One region of the Sphingobacterium sp. HJSM2_6 genome, then DNA from elsewhere that is predicted to be linked to it. Evidence: riboswitches for the same ligand, from Rfam matches in the RefSeq annotation. Region 1 holds a riboswitch; the other holds the start of a gene.
The links. Region 1 has a riboswitch for thiamine pyrophosphate ahead of thiD (bifunctional hydroxymethylpyrimidine kinase/phosphomethylpyrimidine kinase). Riboswitches for the same ligand answer to the same signal wherever they lie in the genome.
Positions count from the first base shown of each region.

Region 2: another riboswitch for thiamine pyrophosphate. It lies ahead of thiS (sulfur carrier protein ThiS); the one in region 1 lies ahead of thiD (bifunctional hydroxymethylpyrimidine kinase/phosphomethylpyrimidine kinase).

Region 1 covers NZ_JBMOXB010000019.1:3,697-12,162, forward strand. The annotation lists gene ACFRAE_RS15360 (RNA polymerase sigma factor) at 1-518, shown strand, start outside; gene ACFRAE_RS15365 (glycoside hydrolase family 43 protein) at 861-1,847, opposite strand; gene ACFRAE_RS15370 (nucleoside-diphosphate sugar epimerase) at 1,932-2,612, opposite strand; gene ACFRAE_RS15375 (YceI family protein) at 2,972-3,496, shown strand; gene ACFRAE_RS15380 (hypothetical protein) at 3,719-4,246, shown strand; gene ACFRAE_RS15385 (hypothetical protein) at 4,381-5,028, shown strand; TPP riboswitch at 5,450-5,543, shown strand; gene thiD (bifunctional hydroxymethylpyrimidine kinase/phosphomethylpyrimidine kinase) at 5,606-6,436, shown strand; gene ACFRAE_RS15395 (copper resistance protein NlpE) at 6,554-7,012, shown strand; gene ACFRAE_RS15400 (quinone-dependent dihydroorotate dehydrogenase) at 7,082-8,119, opposite strand; gene ACFRAE_RS15405 (ABC-F family ATP-binding cassette domain-containing protein) at 8,172-8,466, shown strand, end outside.
Region 2 covers NZ_JBMOXB010000001.1:110,404-118,869, reverse strand. The annotation lists gene ACFRAE_RS00490 (thiamine phosphate synthase) at 1-517, opposite strand, end outside; gene thiC (phosphomethylpyrimidine synthase ThiC) at 514-2,328, opposite strand; gene thiS (sulfur carrier protein ThiS) at 2,354-2,560, opposite strand; TPP riboswitch at 2,621-2,718, opposite strand; gene ACFRAE_RS00475 (EamA family transporter) at 3,009-3,866, shown strand; gene ACFRAE_RS00470 (DUF4256 domain-containing protein) at 3,962-4,525, shown strand; gene ACFRAE_RS00465 (OmpA family protein) at 4,731-6,494, shown strand; gene ACFRAE_RS00460 (CHAT domain-containing protein) at 6,594-8,466, opposite strand, start outside.

The sequences.
Region 1 (8,466 bases):
ATAGTCATGCCTTTAGGTATTTTGTAAAAACATATAAAGACATGGCTTTTTCCCTTGCAATATCAATCGTGAAAAACGAACTTTTGGCGGAGGAAGTAGTACAAGATGCCTTTTTACAAGCCTATCTCTCCTTAGCGCAATTTAAAAAACAAGCTAAATTCAGCACCTGGTTTTATCGTATTGTCGTTCACTGTTCCTACAGCTCTTTAAAGAAGCGCTCCTGGGATACTGTCCCTATCGAACCTTTAGAGGAGGTTATGGAAATGGACGAAAGCATCATTTCCAAGTTGATTGAGGAAGAACAAAAACAATTGATACAAGACGCTTTGCTTCAATTACCTGGTCAGGAAGCATTGGCACTACGATTATTTTATTTAGAAGAATTGCATTTAGAAGAAATTACCCAAATTACGGGATGGACATTAGCCAATACTAAAGTCATCCTTCATAGAGCAAGAAAAAGAATGTCTATCGAAGTACAGAAACATTTAATAGGACAAGAAAATGCGCGAAGATAAATTTAAAGACTTAATGAAGTTATCCAAAGTGGAGCTTCCTTTTAATGACTTTGAGGAAAATTTAATGTTTAAGATTGAAATGGCCGAAAAAAGCCAATCGATTATTAAAAAATCACATAGCAACGCATTGATTTTCTTTGCTTTGGGCACCCTATTTGGAATGGGGTCCAATTATATTTTTTCGAAATATCTAGTTAATTTAACAGGAAACCCTTCGAATTTAGAATTCATACAAACATTATCATTAATAATTTATGTTCCTTTAATTGTATTATTCTGTTTAAAATTGATTGAATTATATAAACTTCACAGGCCAAGGCAATGGGAATAACATAAACGAAATTAATAAATGTCTTTTTGAAAAATCAATTCCCCCTGTCTCCCGACTGTAAGTAAACCCACATGGACCATTCTCAACCCATTTTCCGGTTTCTTGGAATCCGCATGTGTATGATAAATAATTAAAAATTCATTCTTATTTTTCGTTGGCAGGATGGAATTATGCCCTATTCCACTTATTCCCAATTCCGGTATTTTATCTGCAATTGGATTTTCTTCCGCTTTAACCCAAGGGCCAAAGGGACTTTTCGCTGTAGCATAACCAATACCATAGTTTGCTTCGAACGTATGATTTCCAGAATAAGTCATGTAGTACGTATCCTTCACTTTAAAGACAAATGGACCTTCATTGCATCGATTATGAGACCAATTTACTTTTTCCCAAGGCTGTGAAGCTTCCATGACCTTTATGGTATCACCAAGTACTTCCTTTAAGTCGGTACTGAGTTTAACTGCATATATCTTTCCAAAACTATAGCCATCTTGATGTCCGTTCATACTAAAGTATAGATATGGTTTATCCCCATCTACAAAAAGATGCCCGTCAATTGCTCCAAAACCATAATCAAAATAAGGAGTTTTGAGGTCTTGAAAAGGTCCTTCAGGATGATCGCTCACAGCAAGTCCTATTCGCAATCCATTTATTTTGGTCGACAAACCGCTGTAGGTTAAGTAGAATTTGCCTTGATAGGCTTTAACTTCAGGAGCCCAAAAAGCTGATTGCACCCAAGTGGAGCTATTCTTTTTCCAAATAAAGCCTTTAAACTCCCAATCTTTGGCATTTTTAGAAGTATAACATGGAAAGCCCTTATCTGCATTTTCATGAGTGCCTGTTAAATAGTAGATCCCTTTATGAAAATACATAAAGGGATCTCCTAGAATAATGGGTTTTCCATTACATAATAACGGATTCGTAACATTTACTTTTTGTTGAGCAAAACTTATGATGTTCAACATCATAAATAAAACGATGAACATTATTCTTTTCATGGGTAGATGAAGGTCGATAAACTATTCATTACAAATGTAGACTTTAAGAATGGTTAAACTGTCCTGCCACCACCTGTGTTTAACCTATACCAAAGGATCACCTTCATTGGCTAAAAACGAAATATCGTGAATTTCCAATATTTGTTTATTATATCCATAAATAGATACATAGATCATCGCTTTGGCTAACTCCGAAAACGTAAGAAAATAAGACTTACTAAAGGTCCTTAATATGGGGTAAAAGAAACGTACAATTTGATCTCCGCGTTGTACTAGACTTTTCGTATTCAAAGGCTGGACAATGGCTGGACGAAAATGATATACTCTTTTGAAGTTAAGTTTATTTAATGCATTTTCAGTTTTTCCGTTTATCCTTGCACTGTATTGGTTTGCCTGCTCCAAATTATCAGTGCCCGCTGCAGAGACATAACAAAATATAATCGAAGAATTAGCTTGAAGTAAATTCCATGCGAATTTCAATGTTCTTGTATAGTTATTATCAAAATACAGCTCTTTACTAACTTCCTTAATAGAAACCCGATCACAATAAAAACAGGAATCATAGGATTCAATCAATTCCGTTAACTGGTCTAAATTTTCTGAATCCGATAAATGCAGTAGTTTTATTTTCGGATGCTTTAACTGTAGATTCTTATCCCTAGAAATTAGTAAAACACGGTCTACTTCGGGATTACTTAAACATTCATTTAAAATTCCTTTCCCTAACTTTTTCTCAGCACCTACAATAATTACGTTTGATAGCATATAATCCTAATTTTGGCAGATCGATTTCTTGGCATGTATAGCTAAAAACGTACACAAACTATTCCAAAACTTCTCAAACGTTTGATTTAAAAGATTAAATGGCTTAAATTCAGGTATTATTTATTAATCTGTAGCCTATCAGCGAGTATAGCTATTTAGATAAAAGCATTTTCCTTGATGGGAAAATGGCGCAATTGGATTTACTAATGGTCAAACCATATGGGTAAAAAAATTATTAGTAATAATTCCCCGTAAACAATGTGCTGGGAATTTCATTTCTTAACATACATCAAGAGTTTAAGAACTTATTCATCCTACTTTTGTTCATCAAATAAAAAACATTATAAAATAAAAATATTATGGCAAACTGGAGCTTAGATACCGCACATAGCGAGATTGAATTTAAAGTAAAACACATGATGATCTCTACCGTTAAAGGTCAATTCAACACCTTTAATGTGAATGTACAAAATGATACAGATCAATTTGAAAATGCAAAAATTGAAGTTGAAATTCAAACTGAATCTATTAACACGAACAATGAACAAAGAGATCAACATTTAAAAAGTGCTGACTTCTTTGATGTAGCAAATCATCCTACAATTAATTTCATTTCTACAGAAATTACTAAATCCGATGATGATGAATATAAAGTAACTGGCAACCTTACGATTCGTAATATTACAAAGCCAATTACTTTAGAGGTAGAATTTGGAGGTTTAAGTAAAGATCCTTGGGGAAATCAAAAAGCAGGATATACCGTTACTGGAAAAATTAATCGTACAGACTTTGATCTAAGCTGGAATGCTGCTTTGGAAACTGGTGGTCTAATGGTAAGTACTGATGTGAAATTTCAGGCTGAAATTCAGTTTGTCCTTTCGTAATACCTATAGTAAAACGACGATAAAAACACAGATCACTAGATCTGTGTTTTTTTTTGCAAAGACAATTACACACGGATATAGAAGTATTTTAATTGCAACAATGACTTATGTATCAATTGTAAATTATGACTAAATTATAACCTTAAGTTAATCATATTAAAGTATCTAGTAATACTTAAAAATATTATTCATATTTTTACCATACAATCAAATAAATCAATTATGTCAATTAAATTATTCATCACAACCGCCATCCTATGTTTAAGTGCGACTATTAGTTTCGCACAGCAGAATGCAAATCCGGATATTTCTTTAACACGAAAGCAATCTTTATTTTTTGAAGTATTGGGCCCAGGAGTAACCTACTCCTTTAATTACGACACTAGATTTCAAAAAACCAACAATGGATTAGGTGGTAGAATCGGCGTAAGTTATTTAGGAGGGGCTGATGATATTAAAGTATTTACTGTGCCTGTAGTGCTCAATTATTTATTGGGTAAAAAAGGTAATTATTTTGAACTTGGTGCAGGAGCTACTTTTGTGAATGTATCTTCAGATTTTGAGTCTGGTAGTGATGTGTTATTTTTAGAAAACGGAAACGAATCTACCGTATTAGGTACGTTAAATTTTGGATACAGAAGACAACCCGTAGATGGTGGTTTTACTTTTAGAGCGGGTTTTTCCCCTGTATTTGGTCAAGGAAACTTTATTCCCTATTGGCCATACATAGGTTTTGGATATTCATTTTAACTCTTTCATAAGATAACGGCAAATCTAGCGTAGATTTGCCATTTTTTTTTATAGTCATATCATTAAACCTTTACTCATAAATTCTTTCTAACAAGTTAAATAACCCAAATATGTTTAACCGTTAATCTAAATTTATGAGACTATTCTATACCCTCTGTTTACTCCTTTTTTTCATCTACAATTGTTTTGCTCAATCTGATTTTAATCATCAAATAAATGATGAGTCCAAAGGCAAATTACTTTTTGAAGGAGGCATTGCCATTCCACAAGGCCAGCTAAAGAATATCATGAATAGCAGTCCTGCTGTCGGAATATGGATTTTAAATAACATTAATAATCGAAGTTCCATTGGACTAGGTGGTTCCCTATTTTTTCCTAAAAAGACCTATTTTTGGTATCAAAACCAAGATCTTGAAACCTATACTAAACCTTTTGCAGGTATGCTTGGCTTAAGATTGGATCATCGTTTTTCATTAAGTCCGCAACATACTTGGAGCATCCTTCTGAATACCCTATTTGGGGTTGGATTTTACATGTATCATGACATAGAAAAAGAATATGAATATGAAGATTGGCCGGAATGGCGAAAAGAAGAAGAAGAAGAACCATCTTTTGAATCTGCTTTCGGAACATTACATTTCGGACAAGGATTAAGTTTGTTTTATAAAAATTTTGGCGTATTTGCTCGATACAATTATGCCCCATACGGTCTTTTCACTAAAAAAGTCAATCAGGAATTTGGTTCACAGCACATCAATTTTGGTTTTATTTTTAGGCGATAATTCATACGCTCCGTACTGAAATACTCCATACAGCTTTTATAAATGTTGATCAGCAGCAAAACTGACAAGATGAACAAAAATGAAGCAATTGAATTCACTCAGGTATAAATCATTTTAATTATCCCAGATGGGATAATTAAAATGATCTATACCTGTTCGGAATCAGTTCCTTCATCAAGCATATTGGCATCAGGTGAATGTATACCTAAAATTTAACAGGAAAACAGGCATAACACGTACTAATTCATTTCTTGATATGGAATCATTATATAAAAGCACCTTCCTTCCGATAAGTGTTCCTCCTCTTTGTAGTATTGGGAAAATTAGTCTAAAAATGCGTAGCTAAACCTTTGGTAAATAATGCTTCGAATATTCATACAATGAGTAAACTTATGAAAACGTAATATTTTACATAGCTTTGTCTAAGCTTTAGGGGTATTCGGTATCCGAATTGAGAAAAACCCTTAGAACCTGATCTGGTTAACAGCAGCGTAGGGAAAAGCTTAAATAGTATCGCATTCAAGTATACTATTTATTCATTTCCCAGTTTATTAATTTTTAGCTTAAACAAATGGAAATGACTATTTCAAATCAATTTACGATACCTACCATACTTGCTATTGCTGGTTTTGATGGCTCCGGCGGTGCAGGTTTACAAGCTGATAATAAAACATTTGCAGCGCTAGGATGTTATGGATTGAATGTATTATCGGCCTTATCTATTCAAAATACCTTAGGGGTAAAAAGCATCTTAGATTTACCAATGGAGAGTTTTAAAATGCAACTAGACAGTATTTTTGAAGATAGTTATCCGCATTGCATCAAAATCGGCATGCTTCATAGCAAGGAGCAATTCAACGTATTAATCAGCTATTTAAAAGCGTACGACGGTTTTGTAGTGTATGACCCAGTATTGGTATCCTCATCTGGATATCAATTTATCAATCAACAAGATCTCATACCCCATATTTATGATTTAATGCCATTAATCAATCTAATTACACCAAACTTAGATGAGCTTTCTTTTATCCTTTCGACTAGAATTAAAACATTAGATGACGTAAAGGCTGCAATTCCTAATATTTCCAAATGGGCATGTGAAGCAATATTAGTGAAGGGGGGGCATTTAAATAGCACACAATTGACAGATATATTGGTTGAAAAGAATCAACAGATTCAATATTATCAACATGAAAAAATCGAGAGCATGAATACCCATGGTACAGGCTGTACCTTATCGTCTGCCATTGCGAGTTATATTGCCAAAGGTTGCTCCTTAACAGTTGCGGTAGAAAAAGCTATACAGTATGTACAAGAGGCTTTGAAACGCGCAAAAGATGTAAAGTTAGGCCAAGGTAAAGGTGGTTTGATCCAACACATAGATTTGGTCGGAAATCCTTTTCTTTAGAGTTAACTGTATTTACCAGCATTAGGCTACAAGTTCTTCAAAACTATTTCACAATTAACCATTAAAAATAAGCTATAATCAAAACATATTGATTAAATTGCTTAAAATTAAATTAATATGAAAAATTCAATTATTTTAATGGCCATGTTGCTGACATGGAGTATGACTTCCTGTGTATCCAACAGTAATAAACCTGGAGCAGAACATCAACATAGCCCTACTGATAGTACATCCATTGCCACAGGAGATAATTCTCAAACTTCCTTAGATTGGGCTGGAACTTATACAGGTGTATTACCCTGTGCAGATTGTCCAGGAATTGAAACCAGCATTACATTGAATGATAACGAAACCTTCCATTATAAGGCTGCTTATCAAGAAAGAGATACTAATTTAGAAGATCATGGCAAATTCATGTGGCATGACAATGGATCCATAGTTCATTTAATGGGTAAAGAGGTCAACATGAAATTAAAAGTAGGTGAAAACCAATTGTTCAGCCTAGATCAAGATGGAAAAATTATAGAAGGTCCATTAAAAGAATCTTTTATCCTTAAGAAAATTCAACAGCCTTAAATAGCACTAATGCCGACAAAAAAAGCCAGTACGAACTGGCTTTTTTTGTGTTATATGCTCATAGTTCGATTATGATTTTCTTTGTTTGATTATCGCTTTACAAATATCCGCAACTAAAGAGGGACCCTCATAAATAAATCCTGTATACACTTGAATCAAACTAGCTCCTGCATTCAATTTTTCGATTGCATCTGCTGCTGAATGTATCCCTCCTACGCCTATAATAGGAAATGCTTGATTAGACTTTTGATGTAAGTAGGCGATTACTTGTGTAGAACGGCTTGTCAATGGTTTACCACTTACCCCACCCATTTCTTGCACTAAGGCTGGATCACTTGTCAACCCTTCACGGGAAATCGTCGTATTGGTTGCAATTACGCCAGCAATCTTTGTTTCTTGCACGATTTCTATAATATCATCCAATTGAGAATCCGTCAAATCAGGAGCAATTTTTAATAAAATAGGTTTAGGATTGCTTTTTAAAGCATTGGATTGTTGCAGGGTATGTAATAAGGCTTTTAGAGGTTCTTTCTCTTGCAAATCACGTAATCCTGGCGTATTTGGAGAACTCACATTGACAACAAAATAATCCACATAATCAAATAAGGCTTGAAAACAGTAGCTGTAATCCGCTACAGCATCCTCATTAGCTGTCAATTTATTCTTGCCAATATTCCCACCTATAATCACTCCATTTTTCTCTTTCAAATGCTTTAAACGACCTGCTGCAACATCAGCACCTTGATTATTAAAACCCATTCTATTAATTATGGCAGCATCAGACACTAACCTAAACATTCGTGGTTTATCATTCCCAGGTTGCGGCTTAGGGGTCACGGTCCCAATTTCAATGAAACCAAAGCCTAGCCTACTCATATCTTCAATATACTCCGCATTTTTATCAAATCCAGCAGCTAGACCCACTGGGTTTTTAAAGGTTAATCCAAAAACTTGGGTTTCCAATATTGGATCCTCAACCGTAAATAAAGACTTTAATATAGATTTTGAACCCCAAATTTTATTAAATGTCTTCAGTCCAGAAGTGACACTGTAATGTGCTTTTTCCGGATTCATGGAAAAGAAAAATGGTTTGACTAACTTATACATAAGTGCAAATGTAGCCAAAGATGGAGAAATATTCATTACTTTTGCTACCGAAATGATATCTATAAATAACTTAACCTTTGAAATTGGCTCTAGAGCCTTATACGATGAAGCCAACTGGCATATCAAACCTGGTGATAAAGCTGGCTTGATCGGTGCTAATGGTACTGGAAAATCCACCTTATTAAAACTCATTGTAGGCGATTATAAACCTACCAGTGGAACCATATCCATGGCCAAAGATTTGAAATTAGGCTATTTAAATCAAGACCTACTCTCCTATCATTCCGACAAAAGTATCCTTCATGTTGCAATGGAAGCGTTTGAAAGACAAAATCAATTGCATGGTG
Region 2 (8,466 bases), on a different contig from region 1:
ATAAGGCAATCGCATCAATATTATGATTCAGGGTATTATCGATATTTTCCAATGCAATTCCACCTAAGCCAACCAATTGAACCTGATCATTTGATCGCATAGTTAATTGATCAAATAAAGCTTCATTTCTTTTTTTCTCCGGTTTAGAAATACTTTGGTATAAAGGACTGATAAAAGCATAAGACCAGCATGTATCTAGCCTATTAAAATCATCCATATGGTGGACAGAGGTCGAAAGGGTAAACTGCGCTAAACTATTCAAATGATGGTTTGCCCTTCGATCTGCTTCGTTATAATGCAATCTGTCGATTGTTAATCGATTAGCCAAATGATGATGACTATGCAGCACCAATTGCCCCCTATATTTCATGTCAATTTGATTTACATAATCGATGATTTCCTGATCAGGCATGCCGTATTTTCGAATATGAAATACATCCAAACCATGCTCGAAAAGTTCATTTACAAAAGACGTTTCCTCATTTATGTGCTGAGGAGGTGAAATCACGACGATCATAAGTAAATTTCCTTTCCACGTTCAATAAATTCCAATGATTTTTCAAACATTCCTGTTTCTGTAGCTTCCCTAATTTCTTGAGTAATTTTCATTGAACAGAACTTAGGTCCGCACATAGAACAAAAGTGCGCTACCTTAGCAGCATCTGCAGGTAATGTTTCATCATGAAACTCCCTAGCCGTATCAGGATCTAAAGAAAGGTTAAATTGGTCTTCCCATCGAAACTCAAAACGTGCCTTACTTAAGGCATTATCTCGATACTGTGCTCCAGGGTGTCCCTTAGCCAAGTCAGCAGCATGCGCTGCCAATTTATAGGTTATTACGCCATCTTTCACATCCTTTTTATTCGGCAGACCCAAATGTTCCTTAGGCGTCACATAGCAAAGCATGGCACATCCGTACCAACCGATCATTGCAGCACCAATAGCAGATGTGATATGGTCATATCCAGGAGCAATATCGGTTGTTAATGGCCCTAAGGTATAAAATGGGGCTTCATCACATTCCTCCAATTGCTTTTCCATATTTTCCTTTATAAGGTGCATTGGAACATGTCCGGGACCTTCAATCATGACTTGCACATCGTGTTTCCAGGCGATTTTAGTCAGCTCCCCTAAAGTTTCCAATTCTGCAAACTGCGCAGCATCATTCGCATCGGCAATTGCACCAGGTCGTAAACCATCACCAAGTGAAAAGGAAACATCATATTGCTTCATGATTTCACAGATTTCTTCAAAATGTGTATATAGAAAGTTTTCCTTATGATGGAACAAGCACCATTTTGCCATGATCGATCCTCCTCGAGAAACAATACCTGTCACGCGCTGTGCTGTCAAATGGATATACCTCAACAATACCCCAGCATGAATAGTAAAATACGAAACCCCTTGTTCTGCTTGTTCAATTAAGGTATCACGAAAAATTTCCCAAGTTAAATTTTCTGCAATCCCCTTTACTTTTTCTAACGCTTGATATATCGGAACTGTCCCTATAGGTACAGGGGAATTTCTAATAATCCATTCCCTGGTTTCATGTATATTTTTACCAGTAGATAAATCCATGATGGTATCTGCACCCCAACGACAAGCCCATACGGCTTTTTCCACTTCTTCATCAATACTGGAGCTCACGGCACTGTTGCCTATGTTTGCATTGATTTTTACCAAAAAGTTTCGCCCAATAATCATCGGCTCACATTCCGGATGATTGATATTACTTGGAATGATTGCTCGACCAGCGGCAATTTCGTCCCGTACAAACTCAGGACTGATGTATTTCTTTGCAGTTCTAGAAGTAAAACTCTCACCTGGATGTTGATGATCCATCCCCTTCGTAGATTCAGCCAGTTGTTCTATTCGTTGATTTTCACGAATAGCTACATATTCCATTTCTGCGGTGATTATTCCTTTTCTAGCATAATGCAGTTGAGACACATTCATGCCTGGTTTAGCTCTTTTAGGTTGATGTGTATAGGCAAATCGAAGATCATCTAAACTAGCATCTGCCAAACGTTCTAATCCATAACTCGATGAAATCCCAGGGAGCGAATCCACATCTTTCCGTTGGAGTATCCATTCCTCTCGAATCCGATCTAAGCCTTTACGAACATCAATTTGGGCTTGTTCATCCGTATAAGGTCCTGAACTATCGTATACCGTAACAGGAGGGTTGTGCTCTATATTTCCATTACTCAGTTTGGTAGCACTTAAGCTTATTTCTCGCATAGCTACCTGAATAGGGTATAGTTTGCCAGGTATGAAAATCTTTTTAGAATTGGGGAATGGCTGGGTAGTAATGTGTTGTTCAATCATGGTCAATATATTATAAGTAGAAGGTTTAGCCTCCTTGTGTAGCATTAATAATTAATATGGAATCATTTTCTTGGACAGGAGTGGTATCCCATAGGTTTTTGGGAATAACTCGATAATTTAAAGCAACAGCGATGCCTTTTTTAGAAACATCCGTTTCTAATTGAACAATATCCGCTAAGTGTTGCGGAGGAGCAATAAATTCTTTTGTTTTTTGATTGATGGTTAGTTTCATTCCTTATGTTTATGTAAATAAAACTTTAGGAATGACCACAATAGTGCAGATACGCACCCATGAAGACATTTTACTTTTCCCTACGCCAGTATGATCTGGATCAGGTTATAAGGGTAAAATCTCAGCCTGCAAAAATGCAGACACCCCTAAAGTTGAAATAAATATAGGATTTTTTATTAATAATCTAAAAATCTTTATTGATTTTGAATTAAGATACACGAATGGAACTTAATATAAAGGAATATTTTAACCCTGAATATGAATATAAATAATTTATTAATGTATCATTAAATCAAATCGATAAATGGAACTTTTTTACAGGTTTTTATTAATTAATAGTATATTAGTTTATATTTTTTATAAACTTACTTTCTCTTTTTTAAATGAAACTTTATCATGAAGAATCCTTTATTAAAATTAGTAAGTTTTAATAGCCCTTTATTAAGAAATGAAAAGTACACAATTAGCCGTAGCCGCCGCACTAATATCTATGGTATGTGTTCAAGGAGGTGCTTCCATTGCTAAACAACTTTTTCCAGCCTTAGGTCCCATTGCAACTGCAACTTTGCGTATAGGTCTTTCAGCAATCATTTTATATTTAATTAATAGACCAAATTTTAGCAAACTCAATAAGCAACAGTGGCTTTATTGTGGCATTTATGGGGTTTGTTTAGCATTTATGAACCTAATTTTTTATGCTGCTATTCAGCGCATTCCATTAGGTCTAGGCGTTACTATCGAATTCATAGGTCCTTTATTTCTTGCTTTTGCCCTTTCTAGAAAGTGGTTGGATATTTTATGGGCAAGTTTCGCATGTATTGGCATTTTATTGATTGTACCATGGCAGAACAATCATTTAGATGGTGTAGGATTGTTATTAGCCTTTCTTGCGGGTACATTTTGGGCTTTTTACATTTTAACAGGGAGTAAAGTTTCTAAAATCATGGAAGGCAAACAAGCCGTGACCATTGGAATGATGATCGCTACAGTTTTTATCTTTCCAATAGCATTATGGGATGGATCCTTAGCGAATTTAGATACCAACCTGCTATTTAAAGCATTGGGAGTTGCTATTTTTTCCAGTGCATTGCCTTTTTCATTGGATATGATTGCTTTAGGTAAATTACCTACCAAAACCTTTAGTATTTTAACCAGTTTACAACCGGCATTTGGCGCTTTTTCGGGATTGATCTTTTTACAAGAATACTTAACAATGACTCAGTGGATATCTGTCTTCTGTGTCGTTTTCGCTAGTATAGGTACCACTATATTTACTAAAAAAGAAACGGTGAACAATTCTTTGTAAATCGAAGCAAAGACCCCATGTAATAGAAAGTTTAATATCGCTTGATTTTACCTAAATTCGTATAATCTTATAACTCATCCATAAACAATATTCATATGGCGAACTCTTATACGTTAGAACCCCAAAGAGTAACTGAATTACTGGGAATATTAGAAAAACGCTTTGAAAAGTTCAGGTCAAGGCATTTAGGCATTAAATGGGAAGATGTTTCCGCTAAGCTAAGTGCTCAACCCAAAATGCTTTGGGTCTTAAATGAATTAGAAGAAACGGAAGGTGAGCCTGATGTAGTTGGCTACCAAAAAGAAACAAACCAATACCTCTTTTTTGACTGCTCTGCTGAAAGTCCTAAAGGAAGAAGAAGCTTTTGTTATGATCAGGCAGCATTAGACTCCAGAAAAGAACATAAGCCCATACATAGTGCGGTGGGCTATGCCGAAGAACTCGGCGTCAAGCTATTGACTGAAGAGCAGTATCAGTATCTTCAGCAATTAGGCGAATTTGATTTGAAAACCTCCAGTTGGCTACAAACGCCAGAATCATTAAGAAAACTAAAAGGGGCCATCTTTGGCGACCGGAGGTACAATCGCGTGTTTATTTACCACAATGGGGTAGAATCTTATTATGCGGGCAGAGGGTTTAGAGTTTGTCTTTTTGTATAATCCTTATTTAGTGACTTTATAGTAAAAACATTTGCTAGAATAGGTTTATGAAGTTGGATTTCTTAAAGTCGATGAACAAAAACCTGGACTTGATATCCTATTTTTTCAAATCTTCGATCTCCAACCTAACCTAGGGTAACATTTTAATCTTTTCATTGATATAGCTATAGAAATAACGAGAGTTTTTATTTTAATAGCAAAGGTTATGAAAAGATTAGTACTAACAATTAGTTTATTAATTCTGTGTTTTATTACGCTAGCACAGGAAAAAGAAATTGGAAGACTCCAGGTCGGTGCATTTGGAGGAGCTTCATTCCCACTATCGACCTACAAAACCAGCGGAGAAGCCAAAACTGGATATTTTGGAGCTGTATTTATGGATAAATACATAAGTTCCAGTAGCTTTGGATTAGGTATAGATGCGCGATTTTTAAATCATAGTCTCCAAAAACACGATTCAATAATATTCGAAAATGGATATATAGCCCATAATTACCAAGGGACTAAGTTCAAAAACTTGGCTATTTCCTTGGGCCCGACGTATAGCTTTCAATCCGGAAAACTAGAACTAGAAGCCTTTTTAAGAGCTGGAGTGTTATGGCAGCAATTTCCAGCATTTGAAACAAGCTTAAATTTGTTGCAGAGTAATAATCAATACACGCAAATTCCCATCAAAAGAACAAGTAATGATTCTACGAATCGAGCTAAAGCCTGGTTAGGATTAGCGGGATTAAGATTAAATTATCCTATAAAATCCAACTTTTCCCTATTTCTTCAAGCCGATTATATGCAGTCCATAGGAACGACATTTGGAAAAAAGACTGCTGTTTATCAACTGGAAGAAAGCATTCCGACAGGATTGCCCATCGACGAACAAACCTTTGTTAAATCTTTTTTAGATCATTATCAAGAAGGTTTAACTTCCAAACAGGCAGCTTATAAAAGTGTTAATGTCGCCCTTGGGGTTAAATATTTCTTTGGCAAAAAACAGAAAAGTACAAGACCTACTGCTTCAGCAGCTCCAGAAATTATTCCAGCTCCAATTACAGAAAAATTAACCTCAAAAAATATACAAATCGTGGTTAAGGATAAATTAACTGGATTGGCATTAAGTGGAGTAACCATAACGGTGCACTCTGATGAATTTAATACCAAAGAAACATCCAATGCCAATGGGGAAATTTCAAGAATAACCCAAGCAAAAGCCGGTACATATAAGATCGTAGGCGAGAAGAACGGAATTAAAACCGAATTAGTAAGCATTAGTCCGGCAGATTTTGTAGGCCCTGAGTCCTTAATTTTTAAAGAAATATTTCACGACGATCCTCGATTTACATTAATAGGAGAAACGGTGGATTGTGAAAAAAATCAACTATTATCAAATATTGCAACCATATTAACTCATGCAGGAGTACAAAGCAATATGACTCAAACTTCCGATCTAGCAGGTAAATTTATTTATCAATTGGCACAGCAATCTGATTATACGATTGTTGCAAATCAAGCCGGTCGATATTCCCAAACCGAATTAATCAGTACAAAAGGATTAGATCGAAGTAAAACCTTATATGTAACGTTAAAGCTTGGCGTATGCGATTTAGTTGAAGGTGCTAATTGGGTGTTAAAAAATATTCATTATGATTTTGATCAATCCAATATTCGTCCCGATGCGGCTTTAATATTAGATAATGTAGTCAATATAATGAATCAAAATCCAAGCTTACGCATCGAGCTTTCTTCCCATACCGACAGTCGTGGAAAAGATGAATATAATCTTCGTTTATCCCAACAGAGAGCCGAATCTGCTGTACAATACTTATTAAGTAAAGGTATTATTAAATCAAGATTAGTAGCGAAAGGCTATGGCGAAACTCGATTACTAAACCATTGTGAAAATAATATTGATTGTTCCGAAGCCAATCATCAAGTCAATAGAAGAACAGAAATAAAGGTGTTAAATTTAGATTAAGGAACTATGGAAATCAAAGAATCTAAGGAAGGGGATGCCAAAGAATTGTTTCCGAAGGAATTCACAATTTTTCAAATCATCAAAGGTTATCTAAAATTTTTATTTAAGATTTGTAAACCTTGATTTTAGAAACATATAGGCAATGAACATGAAGGTCATTGCGAGGATAAACCAATAACTTTTAGGTAGACCTGCACGTTCGTGTAGGTCTATTTCTATATCTGCACCAGTATAAATCATATTTGCCCAATACCAAGGGTTTTGCCCCGATAAATCTTGCTCATTTATATAGGCTCTTTTCGCTTCAGCTAAGGCTTTTATAGGTCTTTTTTCCTTCCCCAAATGATGGTAAAACTTTTCTGTCAATGTGAGCATTACGGCATCATTGGCAAACCAATGGGTAGCAATGACTCCTGGAATTCCTTTGCTTAAAAATGCACGATTTAAACTAGCTAAACCTTCTGAAGGGAGTAATTTACCTGTTGCGGTATTACAGGCAGACAATACAACCAAGGGCGTCTTGATGCCGTAGTAACGCAACTGGTCGGTAGAAATGGGTTGCTGCAAAAGTAGTTTTGCTTCTTGATTATTGTCCAAAACCGTATGCGCTGCAATGTGGATGATTGCAGGTTCACTCCAAGCATACGCCATTTTATTCGATGTTAACTGATCAGCAGGATATTTTGTGCTTTTAAAATGCTTGTTGATTTGTTCCACTTCTTTTCGGACATAAGGTAAATCATTAAATGGTGCGTCATATTGATCGCGATAAAATAAATTAATTCCTATATCCTGGATTTGCGGCTCATTGTTATGCTGAAACGCGACGAAGGAAGGTAAATACTGAATTTGATAGTTTTTTATTAGAAATTCTTTACCTAATGTTAGGGCATCAAAGGGTAATATATGCAATTCATTATCTAGGGATAATTTTAATAATTCTTTTTGATCTAAGTCGGGCAACAACAATTCCCTAAGTTGGTCGGCCTGTTTAAAATATTGAGCTGGATTATTATTGAAATGCTGTGGAGAATCATTAAAATACAGATTTTTAAATTGGCTTATTTGTGTCAATAAATCAGATTGATGACGTTTATAATAGCTGATTTTAGCATTACTCAATTTGAAAATAGAGATATCTTCAGTGCTATGCACATAGTAGGCATAGGCTGTTTCATGAGATTGAAACAGTTGTTTCCGAAATTCTTCATACGTTGGAAGCACCTTCTTTTTAGCATAAAATTGTTCTTCCAATTCAAATTCATCCGTCAAACGTTCAATTTCCTCCTGAGTCTCCTGAATATCTAAGGAATCGCTTAGCCTATCTCGTTGAGCATACAACTGCTGTAATTGTTTAGATACGTTACCTATTGGACTCGCATCTTTTTTCCAAGTTTCACTTCGATGTATCTCATTCCAGAGCAATCTACCTTTAGTCAATTCACAAAACCATAATAGTTTAATCAATTTTTCTTGGTCAAAACTTTCTACTTCTCCTAATTGATTGAAGATGTCATTCATTAAGGTTCTATTCCAAAGATTGGCAAGTAAATGACTGGAGGTACGGGTACTGTTTTGTTGAAATGCAAAATCAGCGATCATCAACTTTTCAAAGTAGTACAATGCGGAGTCAATTTGATCTTTCGCATAAAATAAGCCCAAGTTACGGTAGATATTGATTTTTGTATAATTGGAAATCTCAAGGTCTCGATTATCTTCTATTAATTTCTCAGCCGACTTAAAGTAATGTAAGGCTTGTTTTGAATTCAATTGTTGGCTATAAGTTTCTCCTAAGGTATTGTACAAGCTTGCTTTTTCTCGAATTCTTGAATTTGGAAAATAGTGATCTTGAAGATTAATCGCATCTTTTAGCAGGCTTTGAGCAATTTTATACTCGCTATCTTGCATAAACAAATACGCCTGTTGTTCTAAACTTTTTTTTCTTGCGGATGCTAATGGTTCATCCATTTGC